Regions from separate parts of the Streptomyces sp. LX-29 genome, predicted to be linked through region 2. Evidence: riboswitches for the same ligand, from Rfam matches in the RefSeq annotation. Region 2 holds a riboswitch; each other region holds the start of a gene.

Region 1 (6,574 bases), 2.2 Mb from region 2:
GATCGAATCTGTCGTGGATCAGGCCCACAGTGTGATGTATCTGAGCCTTCCGGCGCAGGAGTGGATGGGGAGGACACGCCGCCGGGGCCGCTTCGCCGAAACACCGCACGCGTCGCGTGGCCGCGCCGCTACGGTAAGTCGCGATGTGGTCGCTGGGGGGCGCGGCGAGCCGATGGCCGGGAGGTAGAGACGACATGGGGCACTCACAGCAGGGCGGAACGCATGCCGAACTGCTCGACGGGCTGCTCGCCCGTGCCCAGAACGGGTTCGAGATCGACGAGGCGCTGCTCGTCCGGTTGCGTGACGCCCTGATGCACCAGACCGAGCTGCGCTCGTGCCGTCAGTGCAACGAGCCGCGCGGGCCGCTCGGTTACAGCACGTACCGGCACATCTTCCTGCTGCCCGACGGCAGCAGCGTGATGCTGTGGGAGCTGGAGCACAACACCGGCGCCGAGGAGCGCCCGCTGTACGAGCTGTACGACGACGAGGGTGCGTTGCTGGCCGCGGAGCGCCGGGTGCACGAGCGGACCGGTGGCGGCCGGTGGGACGAGTTCGACTCCGTGCCGCTGTGGATCCCGGAGCAACTGCTCAACGGCGCACCGCCGATGACGACGTCCCGCGCCTACGTCGCCGACAACTCGCCCGACCACGCCCGCCGTGTGCTGCGCCGCGCGGAGAACCCGGACCGGCCGGGCGAGGACGTGGAGCGACTGCTCACCACCGCCTTCGCGCACGACATCGCGCTCGCCCCCAAGCCGCGCCGGCGGTCGGGCGGTCCCGACGGGACGTGGTGCCGCTTCTACGAGCACGCGTTCCTGCTCGCCGACGGCGACGAGATCAGCCTGTGGGAGCTGGAGCACAACCTGACCAGCGACGGGCGGCTGGTGTGCGAGGTCTACCTCGACGAGGTCGCCGCGGAGCTCGCGGCCGACCGGCACGCCCGCGCGCTCGGGGTGGAGCTGTGAGGGCCCCACGCGCTCGGGATGGAGCGGTGAGCGGCCGCGCTCGGGGTGGAGCCGTGAGCGGCCGCGCCTAGCCGCCGTCGAGCCGTCTGGCCGCTGTCGGGCCGTCTGGCCGTGGTCGTGTCGCCTGGCCGCCGTCGCGCGGTCTGGCCGCCGTCGGGCCGTCTGACCGTGCTCGTGTCGCCTGGCCGCCGTCGCGCGTCCTCGCGTCCTGTGTCCGTCGGCGGGCCCCGCGCCCGAGCGCCGAGCGCCCACGGCCTACGCCGGATGGCTGCTGTCGAGTCGCCCCGCGGGGCGCCAGCCGCGAGCCTTGTGGGAGCCGGCGGCGGGAGCGGTGGCGCCGCCCGACGACGAAGCGACGAAGGCGGCCCGGTGGCGGCGGATCGGCGGCGGGGAGTCGGCGACGGCGAGTCGGCGGCGGGTCCGAACCCCGGGTCTGTCTGACGGCGGCGGAGCGGTACGCGGGAGAAGCCGGTGCGGGTGCGAGGCGGCAGGGCCGCGGTGGCGGAAGGCGAGGTCTACGAGACCGCGCCCGCCCGCCGCTTCGCCACCTGGCTGCCGGCGGCACTGATCGTCGGCGGGATCGTCTTCGAGTTGGCCACGCCGCCTGCGTACACCGCCGTGCCCTTCCTCTCCGCCGCACCGCTCATCGCCGCCCCCTTCTCCACCCTGAGGGTGACGCTGGCGATCGCCGCGGCCTCGGTGGCGGCGGCCTTAGGGCTGATGGTGGTGCAGGGGCTGCGGCACGCGGGGGAGGCGCAGACGCTCACGGAGCTGGCCACGGCGTGCACCGTGGGGCTCCTCGCCATCGCGACCAACCGGATGATGCGGCGCAGCGAGCGGCGGCTGGCCTCCGCGCGGGTCATCGCCGAGGCGGCACAGCGCGCCGTGCTGCCCACGCCCGCCGCCCGTCTGGGCGGATTGCGCATCGCCGCGCGGTACCAGGCGGCGCAGGCCGAGGCGCGCATCGGCGGAGACCTGTACGCGGTGCAGGGGACGCCGTACGGCGCGCGCGTCCTCGTCGCCGACGTCCGGGGCAAGGGGCTGGCGGCGGTCGAGGCCGTGGTGATCGTCCTCGGGGCGTTCCGGGAGGCGGCGGAGCAGGAGGCGACGCTGGCGGGCGTGGCGGGGCGGCTGGACCGGGCGCTGCGCCGGGAGGCCGAGCGGCGGGCGAGCGTGGAGCTGCGCGAGGGGTTCGCCACGGCGGTGCTGGTGGAGATCCCGCCCGGCGAGGCCACGCTGCGCCTGCTGAACCGCGGTCACCCGGCCCCGTTGCTGCTCCGCGCGGACGGCGGCGCGGGCTACCTGGAACCGACGGCGCCGGCGCTGCCCCTGGGCATGACGGACCTGGGGGAGTGGCCGGACGTGGTGGACGAGCGACCGTTCCCGGCCAGGGCGACGCTGCTGCTCTTCACGGACGGGGTGACCGAGGCGCGGGACCGGCACGGCGAGTTCTACGAACCGGCGGAGCGGTTGCGCGGCCACACCTTCGCGGGGCCGGACGCCCTGCTGGACGCGCTGGTCGTGGATGTCGCGCGCCATGCGCGCGGGAGGACGGCGGACGACATGGCGGTGCTCGCCGTCCACCGGCAGTCGAGCGCGGAGGGGCCGCCGGCCGACTCCCGCGCGGAGCGGCCGGTGCCGGCTGACTCCCGCGCGGAGCGGCCGGCCGACCCCTGGCGACCGGGCCACCCGGCCGGCCTCGCACACCCGGCGGACCGGGCGAGCAGCGCCGATAGCGGAACGTAGTCGACCGCCGCCCCTGCGCATAACAATTGACGCACGATCAGCGGTGGCGGGTTTCCGCCGCGCGATCTTGGTGACTCAACTCTCCGGCAACTTGCTCAGATTTGCCGGAAAGTGACCGAATGTGGGGCGTCGATTCTGCACGGATTCCAGGGAACGGCTTGGAAACACGCCGGGCGGTCTATTAACGTTCGATAACGCAGCGCGGTCGTCACAGCCGCCGCAAGAGGCGGCACCGTGCGCCGTCGCCGAATCCCGCACGCACAGCAGCGCGAGCACCAACAGCATCACCGCAGCACCTAGGGAACCGGGGAACCACCATCCTTGGGGTGAATCGGGCGCTTCCTCGGAGGAGCCCGTAGGAGACCTTCCTGCTCCGAACCCGTCAGCTAACCCGGTAGGCGAGACGGAAGGAAAGGAGTACGCCCCCGTGGCGTCCAACAGGTCTGCCTTCGACGAGGCGCCGTACAGCCCCTCCGGTGTTTCCGGCGCCCCCTACGGTCCGGGTGTCCTTCCCGGCCCGGGTGGTGGTCCGACCTCGACCATGGCCCCCGCTCGCGCTGTCCCCTCGGCCGCCTCCGCGATGCCCTCGGGCCCCGCCACATCCGGCGCCCCCACCATCGCCAGCCCCGTCGTGGCCCCTCCGCACGATGCCTTCGGGCCCGAGGACGAGGACGGGGAGGAGTGGAATCCCACGGCGGACTCCATAGCCCCGGTCCGCGGCCGGCACCGGGTGGTCAAGCAGCGCGGCGGCGGCATGGCGCGCAGCGGCGCGGTGCTCGGCGTCGGTGTCATCGCGGCGGTGGGCGCGGGCGGCATGGCGACCGCCAAGGACCGACCCAACCCGCCGATCTCCATGCCCGACCTGGGGCAGGTCGCCGACGAGGTGCAGGGCGTGCTCCCGGAGGCGAGGGAGCTGCCCGGTGCCACGCGGCTCGTCTCCGACGCGGTCGGCCCGGGCAACGTCGCCTCCGCACCGGGCGCGCCCGCGGCCGCGGCCCCGCTCTCCACGGCCGGTCTGACCGCCGAGGACGCGGCGAACGGCGCCACCGACGCCGGCGAGGCGCTGCGCGCCCGCATCATGCAGCAGGCCGAGTATCAGCAGAACGCGGCCGACGACGCCCAGCGCGAGGCCGCCGCGCGAGCCGCCGCCGAGCAGGCCGCCAAGGCGGCCGCGGCCCAGGCCAAGGCCGAGGCCGACGAGGCGAAGAAGGCCGCCGAGGCCGAGGCCGAGCGCAAGGCGGAGGAGGCCGCACGCAAGGCCGAGGCCGAGCGGAAGGCGGAGGCCGCGGCCAAGGCGAAGGCCGAAGCGGAGGCAGAGGCTGAGGCGGACGCGGAGGCGGACGCGGGGTCGGAATCCGGCTCCGGAGGCGACAGCGGGACCAGCGCCGGCGCGTATGCCCTCCCGGTCGCCTCCTACACCCTCACCTCCACCTTCGGCCAGGCCGGCGACCTGTGGTCCGCCGACCACACGGGGCAGGACTTCGCCGCTCCCACCGGCACCCCGGTCAAGGCGGTCCACGGGGGCACGATCACCTCCGCCGGCTGGGCCGGCGCCTACGGCTACCGCATCGTCCTCACGCTCCCCGACGGCACCGAGATCTGGTACTGCCACCTGTCATCCATGGTCAAGACCTCGGGCACGGTGTCCACCGGCGACGTCATCGGCCGCGTCGGCGCCACCGGCAACGTGACCGGTCCCCACCTCCACCTGGAGGTCCGCCCGGGCGGCGGCTCCCCGGTCGATCCCCTGGCGTGGCTGCGCCAGCACGGCCTGAACCCGTGACCACGACAGCCGTGATCACACCACCCGTGACCGCACCCGCGAGCACGACACCGTGACCGCACTCGCGAGCTCGACACGCGTGAGCACGCCGGCCTGAACCCGAGGCCAGCCTCTCCCCCCACAGCCCCGATACGCCGGCGGCTCTGGCGCTCTCTCCCCCCTTGACGCCAGGGCCGCCGGTTCGTTTTCCCGCGCTCTCGGGAGCCCGGGTGCGGCGCGCGCCGCGACGGCGAGCGGGCCGACCCCTGTGGCACCAGCGCCGCGGGGTCACCGGGCCCGGGTCACGGAGCCCGGGTCACGTGGCCACGGGCGCGGGGTGTCGGCGGTGCTCAGCCGGCGCGGCGGTCGGCGGCCGCCCAGGAGGCGAGGGCGACCCCGCCCGCCACGGCGGCGACGGCCGGCCAGGCGCCGATCTTCTTGGCCAGCGGGTGGGAGCCCGCGAACGCGGCCACATACAGCCCGCTCAGGGCCGCCGCGGTTCCGGCACCGCCCCGCTCCTTCCAGCCCCGCGCCGCCGCGACCCCCGCTGCGGCCAGCACCACACCGCCCAGGGGCCGCCTCTTCGTCCACCGGGCGACCCCGTAGCCGCCCACGAGACCGCCCGCGGCCACCACGCCTGTCGGAACCCCAGCCATAGCCACACCTTCCACATGTGCCGATCCGGATCCTCTCGGGACCATTCGACAACACCGGTCGTCCCGAACGCCCCACGGGCCCGTCACGGTCCCGCCCCGGTCCGGAGAGAGCGGACCGTCGGGCTCAGTCGAGGGCGCTGAGCTTCTTCCACTCCTCGTAGGAGAGGTTCCAGTCGCCGTAGCCGTTGCCGGTGGCGACGGTCTCCCGAGTGGAGCCGGTGACCTCGATGATGTCGCCGGGGGTGGCGCGGTCGTAGAAGCTCTTGCCGTCCGCTTCCGACATGCCTATGCAGCCGTGGCTCATGTTGACACGGCCGAAGTAGCCCTTGCCCTCGTTCCAGGGGGCGGCGTGGGCGTAGGTGCCGGAGGTGGTCAGATGGACCGCCCAGGGGACGTCCTTGTTGTACGGGTCGGCTATGTTCACCGACTCGCTGGTCATGTTGACCATGGGTGCCTTGCCGAGGACGACCATGGTGCCGTTCCAGGTGGGGTAGGCGGTGGAGCCGGCGGAGACCGGGATGGTGTCGACCTTCTTGCCGTCCTCGTAGACGGTCATCGTGTGCTGCTTCAGGTCGGCCTTGGCGACGCGGACGGTGCCGACGGTGAAGGTGCTGGAGACGTCGCGGCGGAGGTAGCGCCCCTCGCCCGTGTTGACGCCGCTGAGCTTGGCGCGGAGGGTCACCTTGGTGCCCTTGGCCCAGTAGCTCTCGGGGCGCCAGTCGACGCGCTCGACGCCGGTGAGCGGGTCGCGGGTCCAGCCCCAGGAGCCCTCCGTCTTGGGGGAGGTGCTGACGGAGAGCCGGCGCTCGACCGCCGCCTTGTCCTTCACCGGGTGGTCGAAGGCGATGGACACCGGCTGGCCGGCGCCGACGACCTTGTTGTTGGACGGGGTGACGGAGACGCCGTTGAAGACCTTGGCCGCACGGGTGCGGAAGGCCGAACGGTGGGTGGTGACCTCGCCGGCCGCGTTGGTCGCGGTGGCCAGGACGGCGTAGGAGGCCCCCGGGGTCATGGTGCGGGTGGAGCGCCAGCTCTTCTTGGCGTCGGACCATGAGCCCGTCACCGCGACCGCGTCGGCGCTGCTCGGGTCGGGAGTGACCTGGACCTTGGTCAGGGTGCCGCCGGCCACGTCGACCTTGATGCCGCCGTCGGGGGCCACCGCCGGGCCGTCGCTGCCCGGCGTCACGGTGATGCGGGCGGGCTTGGCGTCGGCCGGGTCGACCGAGGCGCCGCCCTTCCCGTCCGAGCCGGAGGAGGACTGACAGGCCACCAGCGAGGCCAGGGCCAGGGAGGACGCCGCAAGCAGGCGGAGAGGGCGGCGTATGGGACGTATGGATCGCACAGAGGACCTCTTGGGACGGTCGTGACGGTTGGTGAAGGCGTGGTGGGGGTGGTCGGAGCGACGGTCGGTCAGCAACGCTGCTCCACCCCCTCCGGGTTGCTCT
Region 2 (6,574 bases):
GAGCCCGAAAGCCGGGCGTCACGTCGCGCGCGTCAGGCGGCGGCGTCGGGCATCGCGTCGCGGGCGTCGGGCGTCGGGCGCGCCGGGCGTCGACCGGGGCGGACCACCCCCGACCCCGTGAGACACTGGTCTAGACAACCTCAGTGACTGGAAACGACTCGAAGGGTTTCACCATGGCTGAGCGCCGCGTCAACGTCGGCTGGGCCGAGGGCCTGCACGCCCGCCCCGCGTCCATCTTCGTCCGTGCGGCGACCGCCGCCGGGGTCCCCGTGACCATCGCCAAGGGCGACGGTCAGCCGGTCAACGCCGCTTCGATGCTCGCCGTGCTCGGCCTGGGCGCCCAGGGCGGCGAGGAGATCGTGCTCGCCTCCGAGGCCGCCGACGCGGACGCCGCGCTGGACCGCCTGGCCAAGCTGGTCGCCGAGGGCCTGGAGGAGCTCCCGGAGACGGTCTGAGCCACCGGCACGGTGGTGGTGCGGAACGATCGGGGGCGGCTTTACGGAGCACGCCCCCCATTCGTCTCCGAAACCCCTCCGGTCAATCCACTCCGCACGACGACAAGGCCGCGCGCCCGGCTAATCCGGGCACGCGGCCTTGTTTTCACTCGAAGGCGATCGCGCCGCGAAGCCACGGATTCCCCGCGACGGAAATCGCCATTCTTCATATGCCATGTGTATACGGCCCACGTGTTAATTCCGAGCGCTCGCCGTGTTGTGGGATTGTTTCGAATCCCTCACGGCGGCGGCCGGTGCCACGGCCGTGAACGGGCGGCGGAGCCGGTACTCGGCGAGCGAGCGCTCCGCGTGCAGCGCGGCCAGCGAGCGGGCCCGCTCGGCGTCGCCTCGGGCCACGGCGTCCACCAGCGCGCCATACCCCTCCCACGACTCCACGGCCCGCACCACCGCGGGTTCCGCACGCGGCGGGCCGGGGCGTGAGGCCGGGGCGGCGGGCGACGCGGGGCCGGCCGGCTCCAGCGCGTACATCCAATCGATCTTCCGCCGCAGCTGCACCAGCAGCCCGGCCAGGCTCGGGCTTCCGGAGGCCTGCGCCAGCGTCTCGTGGAACCAGTCGCAGAGCGGGCGCAGCTCGGCGAGCTGACCGCGACGCGCCCGTTCCTGGCCGAGCCGCACCAGCCCGCGCAACACCTTCAGATGCGCCTCGGTGCGCCGCTGGGCGGCGCGCGCGGCGCCCAGCGGCTCCATCAGGGCGCGGATGTCGAGCAGGTCGGCGACCTCTTCCGGCGAGGGCTGCGCGACGCACGCCCCGGCGTGCCGGCGGCTGGTCACGAAGCCCTCGGACTCCAGGGTGCGCAGGGCCTCCCGCACCGGCACCCGCGAGACGCCGTAGCGACGGGCGAGCAGTTCCTCGGTCAGCCGCGCGCCGGGCGCGAAGGCGCCGGAGACGATGTCGTCGCGGATCGCCGTACACACCGCATGGGCCGAAATCCGACGGCCGCCCTGGAACACAGTCGAATCGCCGTTCACTTCCGGTCCCGCATGGTCGAACCTCCGCCGTAATCCCCGCTAAACGCAGCTGATTGACGTGTGATCCACAAACTCTATTCCACGTGGCCGGAATTTCCGACGGCCCGAGTGATTTCATGGCTATTTTTTGGCCATGCCCCGGAGGGCACACGCGTAAGGCCCCGGCCGGGGGCCGGGGCCTTGCGGGGGAAGTCCGCCGTGCGGCGGCGGGTCAGATGTTGACGCCGTGGTGGCGGAGGTAGCTCACCGGGTCGATGTCCGAGCCGTACTCCGCGGTGGTGCGCGCCTCGAAGTGCAGGTGCGGACCGCTGGAGTTGCCGGTGCTGCCGGAGAGGCCGATCTGCTGGCCCGGGGTGACCGTCTGGCCGACGGAGACGCTGAGCGAGGACAGGTGGCCGTACTGGGTGTAGGTGCCGTCGTTCATCTTGATGACGACGTTGTTGCCGTACGCGCCGCCCCAACCGGCCTCGACGACGGTGCCGGAGCCGACCGCGCGCACCGAGGTGCCGGACGCCGCGTGGAAGTCCACACCGGTGTGGCTGCCGGAGGACCACATGCCGCCGCCTGCTTGGTAGGAGGTGGAGACGTAGGAGCCCTCGATCGGCGACACGAAGGTGTTCAGCCGCTTGCGCTCGGCCTCGCGGGCGGCGCGCTCCTTGGCCTCGCGCTCGGCCTTCGCCCTCGCCTTGGCCTTCTTGGCCGCGGCCTCGGCCGTGCGCTTCGCCTCGGCGGCCTCGCGGACGGCCTGCTTGCGGGCGGCCTCCTCGGCCTGCGCCTTGGCGGCGGCCTCCTGGGCCACGTTCTCCTGGGTCTGCGCCTGGGCGTCGATCTGGTCGGCCATGTGCTCACCGACGACGATCGCCTGGTTGAGGCCGGTGTCCTCCAGGCGGTCCGGCTCGCCGGAGGGCGAGGCGGCGAACGCGGGGGAGGCGACGGAGGCGACGACGCCACCGATCGTGGCTATCCCGGCGATGTTCGCGCCCGTACGGGCGGCGGAGCGGGGACGACGGTGCTTCCCGGTGGCACGGGTGAACGCCATGGGGTGGCGTACTCCTTTCCTTCCTTCGCCTACCGGGTTAGCTGACGGGTTCGGAGCAGGAAGGTCTCCTACGAGCACCTCCGGAAAGGCGCCCGATTCACCCCAGGGGGATATGGGTCCCCGGCTCCCCTGGCTCGTGCCACGGGACTCGGCGATGGTCGCTCGCTGCCGCGGGTGCGGCTCACGCATGACGAGCAACCGCACCGACGCTAGAGGCGAGTTCTTTCGTTCACCAAACAGATCAGCGTTTTTGTTGCGCTCGCCACACACACAGACAGGCAATCTCTCCAATAAAACGGACATTTGACGGATGCCAAGCCGTGATCTGGGACCCAGGTCGGCGCGGGCGGGCGCGGGCAGCGAAAGAGGGGCCCTGACGTCCCGTCGGACGTCGGGGCCCCTCACCGGACCTCACATCGCGTCAGCCGATCGCGTGCGCGCATCGCGCCAGCCACATCACGTCAGCCACATCGCGTCAGCGCGTCGCACCGGCCGATCGCGTCAGCGCGTCGCGTCAACCGGACACGACGCGCACCTCGCCGATGCCGAGGGCCCGCACCGGCTCCTCGATGGCCGAGGCGTCACCGACGAGCACCGTGACGAGCCGGTCCCCCGGGAATGCGCTCACCACGGCCGCGGTCGCCTCCACCGTGCCGGTCTCCGCCAGCCGGGCGTAGAGCTTCCCCTGGAAGTCGTCGGGGAGCTGCTGCTCCACCTGGTCGGCCAGGGTGTTGGCGACGGCCGCCGCCGTCTCGAAGCGCAGCGGCGCCACGCCCACGAGGTTCTGCACGGCCGCCTCGCGCTCGTCGTCCGTCAACCCCTCCTCGGCCAGCGTCCGCAGCACCTTCCAGGCGTCCTCCAGCGCGGGCCCGGTCACCTCGGTGGCCACCGAGCCGCTGATGGCGAGCATCGCGATGCCGGAGACGCCCGCGGTGGCGGGGTCGACCGAGCGCAGCACCTGGCCGAAGGCGCGCACGCCGTAGGTGTAGCCCTTCTCCTCGCGCAGCACCCGGTCGAGGCGCGAGGTGAGGGTGCCGCCCAGGCAGTAGGTGCCGAGCACCTGAGCGGGCCACACGCGGTCGTGCCGGTCGGCGCCGACCCGCCCGATGAGCAGCTGGGTCTGCACCGCGCCGGGCCGGTCGACGATCACCACACGGCCGGTGTCGTCGGCCGTGATCGCCGGGTAGGAGCGCTTCCGAGCCGGCCCGCCGGTCCAGGAGCCGAGGGTGTCGGCGAGCGCCTGGTCGAGGTCGAGGTCGGTGAAGTCGCCGACGACCACGGCGGTGGCGCTGGCCGGCCGCACGTGCGCCTCGTAGAAGGCGCGCACGGAGGCGGCGTCGATGCGCGCGACGGTCTCCTCGGTGCCCTGGCGGGGCCGGGACATCCGGACGTCGGCCGGGAACAGCTCCTTGGACAGCGCCATCGAGGCGCGCCGAGCCGGGTTGGCCAGCTCGTGCGGGATCTCGTCCAGTCGGTTCTGGACCAGCCGCTCCACCTCGCCGTCGGGGAAGGCGGGGGCGCGCAGCGCGTCGGCCAGCAGGCTCAGCGCCTTGTGCAGCCGGGAGGCCGGGACCTCCAGCGACACCCGGACGCCGGGGTGGTCGGCGTGCGCGTCCAGGGTGGCGCCGCAGCGCTCCAGCTCGGCCGCGAACTCCTCCGCGTCGTGCTTGTCGGTGCCCTCGGACAGGGCGCGCGCCATGATGGTGGCGACGCCGTCCAGGCCGGCCGGCTCGGCGTCCAGCGGCGCGTCGAGGCTGATCTCCACCGCGACGACCTGCTGGCCGGGGCGGTGGCAGCGCAGCACGGTCAGGCCATTGGGCAGCGTGGCGCGCTCGGGCGCGGGGAACGCCCACGGCTTGGCCAGACCCGGCTTGGGCTGCGGGTGGAACGTCATGGTGGCGGCGGTGTCGCTCACTGCGCCGACTCCCCTTCTTCCGTGGTGCCGGCTTGCTTGCCGGCGGCGTTCTCGGCGGCGTCCGCGGCGTCGGCCGCGTTCTCCTCGGTGTCGGCCCCGTCGGCGGCCGCGGCCTGCTCGGCCGGCTGGACGGGCTCGTAGACGAGGACCGCGCGGTTGTCGGGGCGCAGTCGCGCGGCGGCCACCGCGCGCACCTCCTCGGCGGTGACGTCCAGGACCCGGTTGACGGCGGTGAGCGCCAGCTGCGGGTCGCCGAACAGAACGGCGAACCGGCACAGTTCGTCGGCGCGCCCGCCGACGGTCGCCAGCCGGTCCAGCCACTCCCGCTCCAGCTGCGCCTGGGCGCGCTCCATCTCCTGCGGGGTCGGCCCTTCCGCGGCGAAGCGGGCCAACTCCTCGTCGACCGCCGCCTCGATGTCGGGCACCTCCACGCCGCCGGAGGTCTTCACGTCCAGCCAGCCCAGCGAGGGCGCGCCGGAGAGCCGCAGCAGGCCGAACCCGGCGGCCACGGCGGTGCGGTCGCGGCGCACCAGCCGGTTGTGCAGCCGGGAGGACTCGCCGCCGCCGAGCACGGTCAGCGCCAGATCGGCGGCGTCGGCCTCGCGGGTGCCGTCGTGCGGCAGCCGGTAGGCGGCCATGAGGGCGCGGGCCGGGACCTCCTCGTGGACCTCCTCGCGCAGCTGCTCGCCGATGACGTCCGGGAGCGAGCCGTCGCGCGGGGGGCGCTTGCCCTCGTGGGAGGGGATGGAGCCGAAGTACTTCTCGACCCAGGCCAGCGTCTGCTCGGGGTCGATGTCGCCGACGATGGCCAGCACCGCGTTGTTGGGCGCGTAGTAGGTGCGGAAGAACTCCCGCGCGTCCTCCAGCGAGGCCGCGTCCAGGTCGGCCATCGAGCCGATGGGCGTGTGGTGGTACGGGTGGCCCTCGGGGTAGGCCATGGCGACGAGGCGCTCGAAGGCCGTGCCGTAGGGCACGTTGTCGTAGCGCTGCCGGCGCTCGTTCTTGACGACGTCCCGCTGGTTCTCCAGGCTCTCCTCGTCCAGCGCGGTGAGGAGCGACCCCATACGGTCGGCCTCCAGCCACAGCGCCAGCTCCACCTGGTGGGCGGGCATCGTCTCGAAGTAGTTGGTGCGCTCGAAGCTGGTGGTCCCGTTCAGCGAACCGCCTGCGCCCTGCACCAGCTCGAAGTGGCCGTTCCCGGACACCTGGGCGGAGCCCTGGAACATCAGGTGCTCGAAGAGGTGAGCCAGGCCGGTACGCCCCTTGACTTCGTGGCGCGAGCCGACGTCGTACCAGAGGCAGACGGCGGCGACCGGGGTCAGATGGTCCTCGGAGAGCACCACCCGTAGGCCGTTGGCCAGGCGGTGCTCGGTCGCTGTCAGGCCGCCGGAGCCGGCCTGTTGCGTGGCCGTGTGACCCATGGGCATGTACGTCCCTTCGATCGCGTGATCAAGCGTGTACGGAACCGGCGCGGTGCCGCACGATGAGCGGTTCAGTCACTGTATGCAAGCGCGCGGACATCTGGCGAAGTTCCCGGACGCCGCTGGCTGACGAGACGACCCGGCCGCCGGCCGGGAGAGGCTGCCGGGAGGGGGCACGCGGCGGCTCCAGGGCGGCCGCACGCCCGCGCCGGGTCCGTTCCGGGGCACGGTGCGGATCCGTTCCGGGGTACGGGCGGGGCTCGTTCCGGGGCGCGGGCCGGGCTCGTTCCAGGGCTCGTTTCAGGGCGCGGGCCGGGCTCGGAGCCGGGCCTCCGGCGGCCCGGGGATGGGTCGCGGTCGGCGTTGTCAGTGGGTCGGGCCACAATGGTCCGCGTCAGATCCCTTCTCGGCAGTTGAAGGAGCCGCAGCCGCGATGGCCCGCCGCAGCACGAAGACCCCGCCGCCGGACGACTTCGAGGAGCGCATCCTCGACATCGACGTCGTCGACGAGATGCAGGGCTCCTTCCTGGAGTACGCCTACTCGGTCATCTACTCTCGGGCCCTGCCCGACGCGCGCGACGGCCTCAAGCCCGTGCAGCGCCGCATCCTGTTCCAGATGAACGAGATGGGGCTGCGCCCGGAGCGCTCGTTCGTGAAGTGCGCCCGGGTCGTCGGCGAGGTGATGGGAAAGCTCCACCCGCACGGCGACGCCTCG
Region 3 (6,574 bases), 570 kb from region 2:
CTGTTCCTGGCGGGCGCGGTGCCGGTGCAGGCCCCGGCCAAGGGCGCGCCGATCGCGGGCATCGGCGTGGCCGGCGCGCCCAGCGGCGACCTGGACGAGAAGTACGCGAGCGCGGGCGCGGCGGCGCTCGCGGGCTGAGCCGCTAGGAGACGGCCGGGCGGGGGTCCGTAGGGGCCCCCGCCCGGCCGTTCGCGTGCGCGGCGGAGGGCCGCTGCGCCGGTGGGCGCGGGGCCGCGGGGCGCTGCCGCTCGGTCTGCCCCCGGCCCCGCCCCGTCAGGGAGCCGGCGACGGCGAGCGTGACGCCGGCGCCGGCCAGGAAGAGGGCGGAGTACCCCAGGCGCTGGGTCCGCAGCGCGGCGCACTCGTGGCCGTAGCGCGCCTCGCCGCCGCCCTGCCGTGCCACATGCGGGGACAGGACGGAGCCGCACTCCTGGGTGGCGCGGTCCTCGTGGAAGGCGACGGGCAGGAAGAGCGCGCTGACGGCGCAGGCGCAGAGCAGACAGGCCAGGACGGTCCAGGGAAGTCCCTCGCGCCGGGACCGCCGCGCGGGCCGGGCCGGTGGGGACCGCCGGGGCGCGGGTGACCGGGGAGCGGCCGCGGGCTCCCCGGGCCGGGCGGCCTCGTCCCGGTCGGGGACCGTACGGCCGTCCCGGGCCGGGGCGTCGCCGTGCGGGGGAACGGGAGCGGGCCGGGCACTCTCGAAGGACATGGCCGAGAGGCTACCGGCGCGGAAACGCCGAAGTGCCCGGTCCGCGTGGGGCGGACCGGGCACTTCGGGTGATGCTCAGACTCAGATGTTGACGCCGTGCGAGCGCAGGTAGGCGATCGGGTCGATGTCGGAGCCGTAGCCCGGAGCGGTGCGGACCTCGAAGTGCAGGTGCGGGCCGCTGCTGTTGCCGGTGGAGCCGGAGAGGCCGATCTGCTGGCCGCCGGTCACGGTCTGGCCGACCGAGACGGACAGCTGCGACAGGTGGGCGTACTGGCTGTACTTGCCGTCGGCGTGGCGGATGACGACCTCGTTGCCGTAGGCGCCGCCCCAGCCGGCGGAGACGACCTCGCCGTCACCGATGGCCTTGAGGGTGGTGCCGGTGGCGACGGGGAAGTCGACGCCGGTGTGGTAACCGCTGGACCAGGCGGAACCGGCCTGGTGGTACGGGGTGCCCTGGGGGGCGGCGACCGGCGCGGTCCAACCGGAGGCGACCGGGGCCTCGGCCGGGGCCGGGGCGGCCGGGGCCTCAGCCGGGGCGGCCGGGGCCGGAGCGGCCGGAGCCTCGGCGGGGGCGGCCTCGCCGGTGGCGGGCTTCGCGGCCTCGCCCTGGAGGGAGAGCTTCTGACCCGGGAAGATCAGGTTCGGGTTGGCACCCACGACCTCGCGGTTGGCCTTGTAGACGGCCTCCCAGCCACCCTCGACGTCGTGCGCCTGGGCGATCGAGAAGAGCGAGTCGCCGCCGACGACGGTGTACTCGGTGTTCTTCGCGGCCTCGGACGGGACGTCGTCCTTCGGGGCCGGGGCGGGCTTGGCGTCCTCGGCCGGGGCGGCCGGCGCCGGGGCGGCGGGGGCCGGGGTGGAGGTGGCCGTGTCACCGTCGGGCGAGATGGCCGGGGCCGGGCCGCCCTTGGTCAGGCCCGCCTTGACGGAGCACACGGGCCAGGCGCCGGGGCCCTGCACGGCCAGCACCTTCTCGGCGATGGCGATCTGCTGGTCCTTGGTGGCGAGGTCCGCACGCGAGGCGTACGCGGTGCCGCCGAACTCCTCCCACGTGGACTGCGTGAACTGCAGACCGCCGTAGAAGCCGTTGCCGGTGTTGATGCTCCAGTTGCCGGTGGACTCGCACATCGCGACCTTGTCCCAGGTCTCGACGGACGCGGCGCTGGCCGTGGTGGCACCCACGAGCGGCATCGCGATGCCGGCGCCGCCGGCGACGAGAGCGAGGGAAAGCTTGGCGATGCGACCAGGGGTGATACGACGGTGACGACCGACAGACATAGGGGTGTTCCTCTCCCACGCCTGCGAGGTGAGCTGTCGGGTTCGGGCTGGAGTTGCCCGGCCGTGCCCTGAGCGGCCTCATGGGCCGCGGCACGTCTTCACCCCAAGCCGTGTCGCGCTTCGTGGCGCGACCCGGCGACTTACCTGGGTCCCCCGCTCCTGCCGTCGTGTGTTCGTGGACACTCCTCGGCCGGCGGCAGGACTAGGCGTTCCGGCTTTGGGTTCCCCCGCAGTGATTGCGAAGGGAACGGCCGTAACCAAAACACATGGATTTCGCGGCCCACAAGCGTCGGGATTTCCGGAAAAGATCGACTCGGGACCTTTCCGGGGGTTTTTGTCACGCTGCGCTCTGGATCTCTTCCCGAGAGCGAAAGAAGATCTTGCGGAATGCCGTCCGGGTGCTGCACGGCGTGACAATGTGGACGGAAAGTGTGCTGAAGGCGGGCAGTGAGTGACATTCCCGCCAGCAAACCTGTGACCTCAGTCACCGGCGGTAACTATGTGCCCTAAGTCCTAAGAGTCCGATTCCATCTGTCCGGTTCCCTGGGACTTTCGGCAGATGTCCCGGGGGTCTCCCGACCCGTGCTCGCCGCGGTGGTGGGGGATCGCCCCCCGTGGGGCGCGTCAGCGGGCGTCTTCTCTATGCACTGGCAAAGCAGAAGGGGTGCTGATGCGAAGGGAGTGAGGGCTGGCAAACGGCTTGGATCGCCGCCTCGCGCGGAGGTGCGGCGTGATCAGCCGCATCGGGGGCGGGTGCGCCTTGTCCGTGGAGTGATCCGGTGTGCGGAGTGGTCCGTCGCGACCCGGGGTTATCGGCGGCGAATGCGGAATCTGACGACGCATCGCCGGAGGGATTCCCGGGGAAAGGCCCGGCGGTGGATATCCCGGGAACGGAAATCGGCGGACGGCTAGGAGGGGGCGCGGAGGCGGGCGCACCGGCGGCAGGTGCGGGCCGACGCCGCCACCACGGCGTGCGACGCCGCCGCGAGCAGACCGGCGGCCACGGCCAGCGGCCAGTTCGTGACCGCGACCGACAGGGTGACGAGCACCAGCGCCGTGACGGCCATGGCCACGCTCGCGGCCGTGCCGGTCCAGGCGACCGCCAGCGGCAGCCGGGGTGGGGTGGGCAGCCAGCGGGCGAGCGGGCCGGTGGCCGCCCAGGTCGCGCCGGCCAGCGCCGCCGCGGTGGCGGCGACGCCGACCAGATGCGCCGTCAGCAGCTGCGTGGCACGGCTCAGCTCCCACGCACGGTCGTCGCCGGCCGTCCGGATCACCAGCCAGCAGGCGATCGCGAAGGGCACCGCCAGCGCGGCGGCCCGTGCGGTGTGCCGGGCCTGGGCGATCGTCAGCTCCCGCTGACAGCTGGGCACCAGGTTGTCCGGCGAGCCGAACTCGGTGATGGCCGCGTGGGCGGCGTGCTCGTAGGGGACCCCCTCGCAGGTGTGCGCCGCCACGGCGTCGTCGAGGCCGTCGCGGATCTCCTCGACCAGCCGGGCCTTGTCGCGCGCCGGTCCCTGCAGCGCCGCCGACAGGGTCGCGACATACCGCTCGATGGGGTCGTCGGAGGGACCGTCGGTGCTCGGCGCCGCACTCATGTGGCGAGCCCGGGCGACGCGGGGGCGGGGTTCAGGACCGAGCCGATCGCCGTCGTGAACTCCCGCCAGGCGGTGCGCTCATGGTCCAGGGTCCGACGCCCCGCCTCGGTGAGTTCGTAGCAGCGTCGCCGACGCTCGCCCACCGAGTCCCAGCTGCTGCGCAGCAGTCCGAGCCGCTCCAACTGCTTCAGCGCCGGATAGATGGTGCCCGTGCGCAACTCGAGCGCCCCGCCGCTGCGCTTCTGTACGGCGGCGATGATCGCGTAACCGTGCAGGGGGCCCTCTTCGAGCGCGGCGAGCAGGAGTCCGTCGAGGTGACCTCGTACCGCGTCTGCCTTCATATCCGCGAAGCGTACTCAGCCAAGATGTAGGTGTGCTACCTATTGGCTGTCAACTTATTGAGTTCGCTTGGAGGCACGCACGTGACCAAGCTGCTTCTGTCCGTCCACGTCTTAGCCGCCATCGTCGCGGTGGGGTCGATCACCCTGGCCGCCTCGCTGTTCCCGCGCTACGCGAAGCAGTCGGTGATGGACGGTGAGGACCGGCGCGCCGCCGGTGTCGCGGCGTTCCTGCACCGGGTCTGCCGTGGCTACGCCGTCGCCGGGCTCGTCGTGCCGGTCTTCGGCATCGCCACCGGGGCGCAACTGGGCGTCCTCGGCGACGCCTGGCTGATCGTGTCGATGATCCTCACCGCGGTCGCCGCCGTGATGCTCGCCGTGGCCGTGATCCCTCATCAGCAGCGGCTGCTCGCGATGGCCGGGGCCGGAACCGGGTCCGAGGGTGAGGCCGTGGCCGGGAGCGAGTCCGGGACCGCCGGCGAGGCCGGGAGCGCGCCCGAGGGCGCGGCCGCCGGCGAGGGGCTCCGGACGGCCGCCGCTCGACTGGCGATGGTCACCGGGGTCTTCAACCTGCTGTGGGCGGTCGTGGTGGTCCTGATGATCGTTCGCCCCGGCTCCACGACGGGAGTGTGAGGAACATGCGTGCCCTGCGGATCGCGGCGGCGGTGGAGGCCGCCTCCATCCTGATCCTCTTCACCAACCTGTTCACCGCCCACGTCAAGGTGATCACCTCACTGGGCGGCCCGGTGCACGGCTCCGCCTATCTGGTGGTCATCGCGATGACCTTCGCGTCCACCGTCGCCGGCTCGACGGGCGTCCGCTGGCGCGCCTTCGTCCCCGGCATCGGCGGCATGCTCGTGCTGCACCAGCTGAACCGTCACCCCGAGACCCTCAAGGCCACCGCCGGGAGCGTCCCCCAGGGGTGAGGGGCCCGGTGGGCCGCGCGTGTTCGACCGATCGCATCCCCTGACCGCCCCTCCTGCCCCATCCTCGGATGACGGGAGTCGGGGCGGTGCCCCGGCCGTGGGCGTCGGGGCGGGGCGGCGGAGCACGACCCACCGGACGCGTGCCCAGGCGCTCCACGACAGACCCGGACGACTCGGGAGGGACCGGAAGATGAGCAGACGAGCCCCTTCGTCGGGCCCGGCGATCGAGGCCGTGGGCCTGGTCAAGAGCTTCGGCACCAACCGCGCCGTGGACGGGGTCGACCTGACCGTTCCCGCGGGCACGGTCTACGGCGTGCTCGGGCCGAACGGCGCCGGGAAGACCACCAGCGTGAAGATGCTGGCGACGCTGCTGCGCCCGGACGGCGGCGAAGCCCGGATCTTCGGCCATGACGTCGTACGGGAGGCGGACACCGTGCGCGGCCGGGTCAGCCTCACGGGCCAGTACGCCTCGCTCGACGAGGACCTCACCGGGACCGAGAACCTGATGCTGCTGGGCCGGCTGACAGGCCGCTCCCGGAAGGCGGCGCGGGAGCGGGCCGGGCAGCTGCTGGAGGTGTTCGGCCTGGTCGAGGCCGGGGACCGGCAGGTGAAGAACTACTCGGGAGGCATGCGGCGCCGGCTCGACATCGCCGCCTCCCTCCTCAACGCCCCCGACCTGCTCTTCCTGGACGAGCCCACCACGGGCCTGGATCCACGCAGCCGCAACCAGGTGTGGGAGATCGTCCGCGCGATCGTCGCGCACGGCACGACGGTGCTGTTGACCACGCAGTATCTGGACGAGGTCGACCAGCTGGCGTCCCGGATCGCCGTCATCGACCGGGGGCGGGTGATCGCCGAGGGCACCAAGGGCGAGCTGAAGGCGTCGGTCGGCGCGGGCTCGGTGCGGCTGCGGCTGCGCGACCCCGAGCAGTGGGCGCAGGCCGCGCGGATCCTGGAGCTGGCGCTCGGCGCCGAGGTGCAGCGCGAGCCCGACCCGCTGGCGCTGGCCGCCCGGGTCGGCGACGGCGATGACCGGGACGCCGCCGAGAGGGCCGCGCACGTCCTCGCCGAACTGGCCCGCCGCGGCATCCTCGTGGACACCTTCTCGCTGGGCCAGCCGAGCCTCGACGAGGTCTTCCTCGCGCTCACCGGCCGGCCGGACCGGGGGTCCGACGGCGTCGCGGGGGAGGCGGCATGAGCACCGTGACGACCGGCGGCCCCGCCGCCCACGGCGACGACCTCGCCCCGGTCTCCGCCCGGTCCCTGGCCGAACTGCTGGCCGCCGAGGGGAGACCGCCGCGGGTCGGCCCGGTGTCGGCCTCCCTGGCCTTCGGCTGGCGGGCCATGCTCAAGATCAAGCACATACCGGAGCAGTTGTTCGACGTCACCGCGCTCCCGGTGATGCTGGTGCTGATGTACACCTACCTCTTCGGGGGCGCGCTGGCCGGCTCCCCGCGGGAGTACGTCCAGTATCTGCTCCCGGGCATCCTGGTGATGTCCGTCATGATGACGACGATGTACACGGGCATGGCCATCAACACCGACATCGGCAAGGGCGTCTTCGACCGCTTCCGCACGCTGCCGATCTGGCGGCCCGCCACGGTGGTCGGCTATCTGCTCGGCGACGTCGTCCGCTACACGGTCGCCTCGACGGTGGTCCTCGCGGTCGGCCTCGTCATGGGCTTCCGCCCGGACGGCGGGGTGGTGGGCGTGGTCGCCGGCATCGTG

The links. A riboswitch is a leader RNA that binds a small molecule or an ion and turns the genes downstream of it on or off. The one in region 2 is predicted to bind cyclic di-AMP.
Positions count from the first base shown of each region.
Region 1: another riboswitch for cyclic di-AMP. It lies ahead of LRS74_RS17810 (M23 family metallopeptidase); the one in region 2 lies ahead of LRS74_RS08145 (M23 family metallopeptidase).
Region 3: another riboswitch for cyclic di-AMP. It lies ahead of LRS74_RS10430 (transglycosylase family protein); the one in region 2 lies ahead of LRS74_RS08145 (M23 family metallopeptidase).

Region 1 covers NZ_CP089746.1:4,124,527-4,131,100, forward strand. The annotation lists gene LRS74_RS17800 (DUF6227 family protein) at 195-965, shown strand; gene LRS74_RS17805 (PP2C family protein-serine/threonine phosphatase) at 1,443-2,711, shown strand; cyclic di-AMP (ydaO/yuaA leader) riboswitch at 2,987-3,127, shown strand; gene LRS74_RS17810 (M23 family metallopeptidase) at 3,139-4,494, shown strand; gene LRS74_RS17815 (hypothetical protein) at 4,824-5,129, opposite strand; gene LRS74_RS17820 (Ig-like domain-containing protein) at 5,254-6,471, opposite strand; gene LRS74_RS17825 (hypothetical protein) at 6,540-6,574, opposite strand, start outside.
Region 2 covers NZ_CP089746.1:1,892,832-1,899,405, forward strand. The annotation lists gene LRS74_RS08135 (HPr family phosphocarrier protein) at 174-455, shown strand; gene LRS74_RS08140 (GntR family transcriptional regulator) at 690-1,466, opposite strand; gene LRS74_RS08145 (M23 family metallopeptidase) at 1,696-2,523, opposite strand; cyclic di-AMP (ydaO/yuaA leader) riboswitch at 2,533-2,687, opposite strand; gene LRS74_RS08150 (pitrilysin family protein) at 3,038-4,438, opposite strand; gene LRS74_RS08155 (pitrilysin family protein) at 4,435-5,865, opposite strand; gene LRS74_RS08160 (DNA topoisomerase IV subunit A) at 6,293-6,574, shown strand, end outside.
Region 3 covers NZ_CP089746.1:2,467,632-2,474,205, reverse strand. The annotation lists gene LRS74_RS10440 (heme-binding protein) at 1-138, shown strand, start outside; gene LRS74_RS10435 (hypothetical protein) at 143-709, opposite strand; gene LRS74_RS10430 (transglycosylase family protein) at 791-1,987, opposite strand; cyclic di-AMP (ydaO/yuaA leader) riboswitch at 1,993-2,206, opposite strand; gene LRS74_RS10425 (permease prefix domain 1-containing protein) at 2,896-3,582, opposite strand; gene LRS74_RS10420 (helix-turn-helix transcriptional regulator) at 3,579-3,923, opposite strand; gene LRS74_RS10415 (hypothetical protein) at 4,005-4,553, shown strand; gene LRS74_RS10410 (hypothetical protein) at 4,559-4,846, shown strand; gene LRS74_RS10405 (ATP-binding cassette domain-containing protein) at 5,037-6,044, shown strand; gene LRS74_RS10400 (ABC transporter permease) at 6,041-6,574, shown strand, end outside.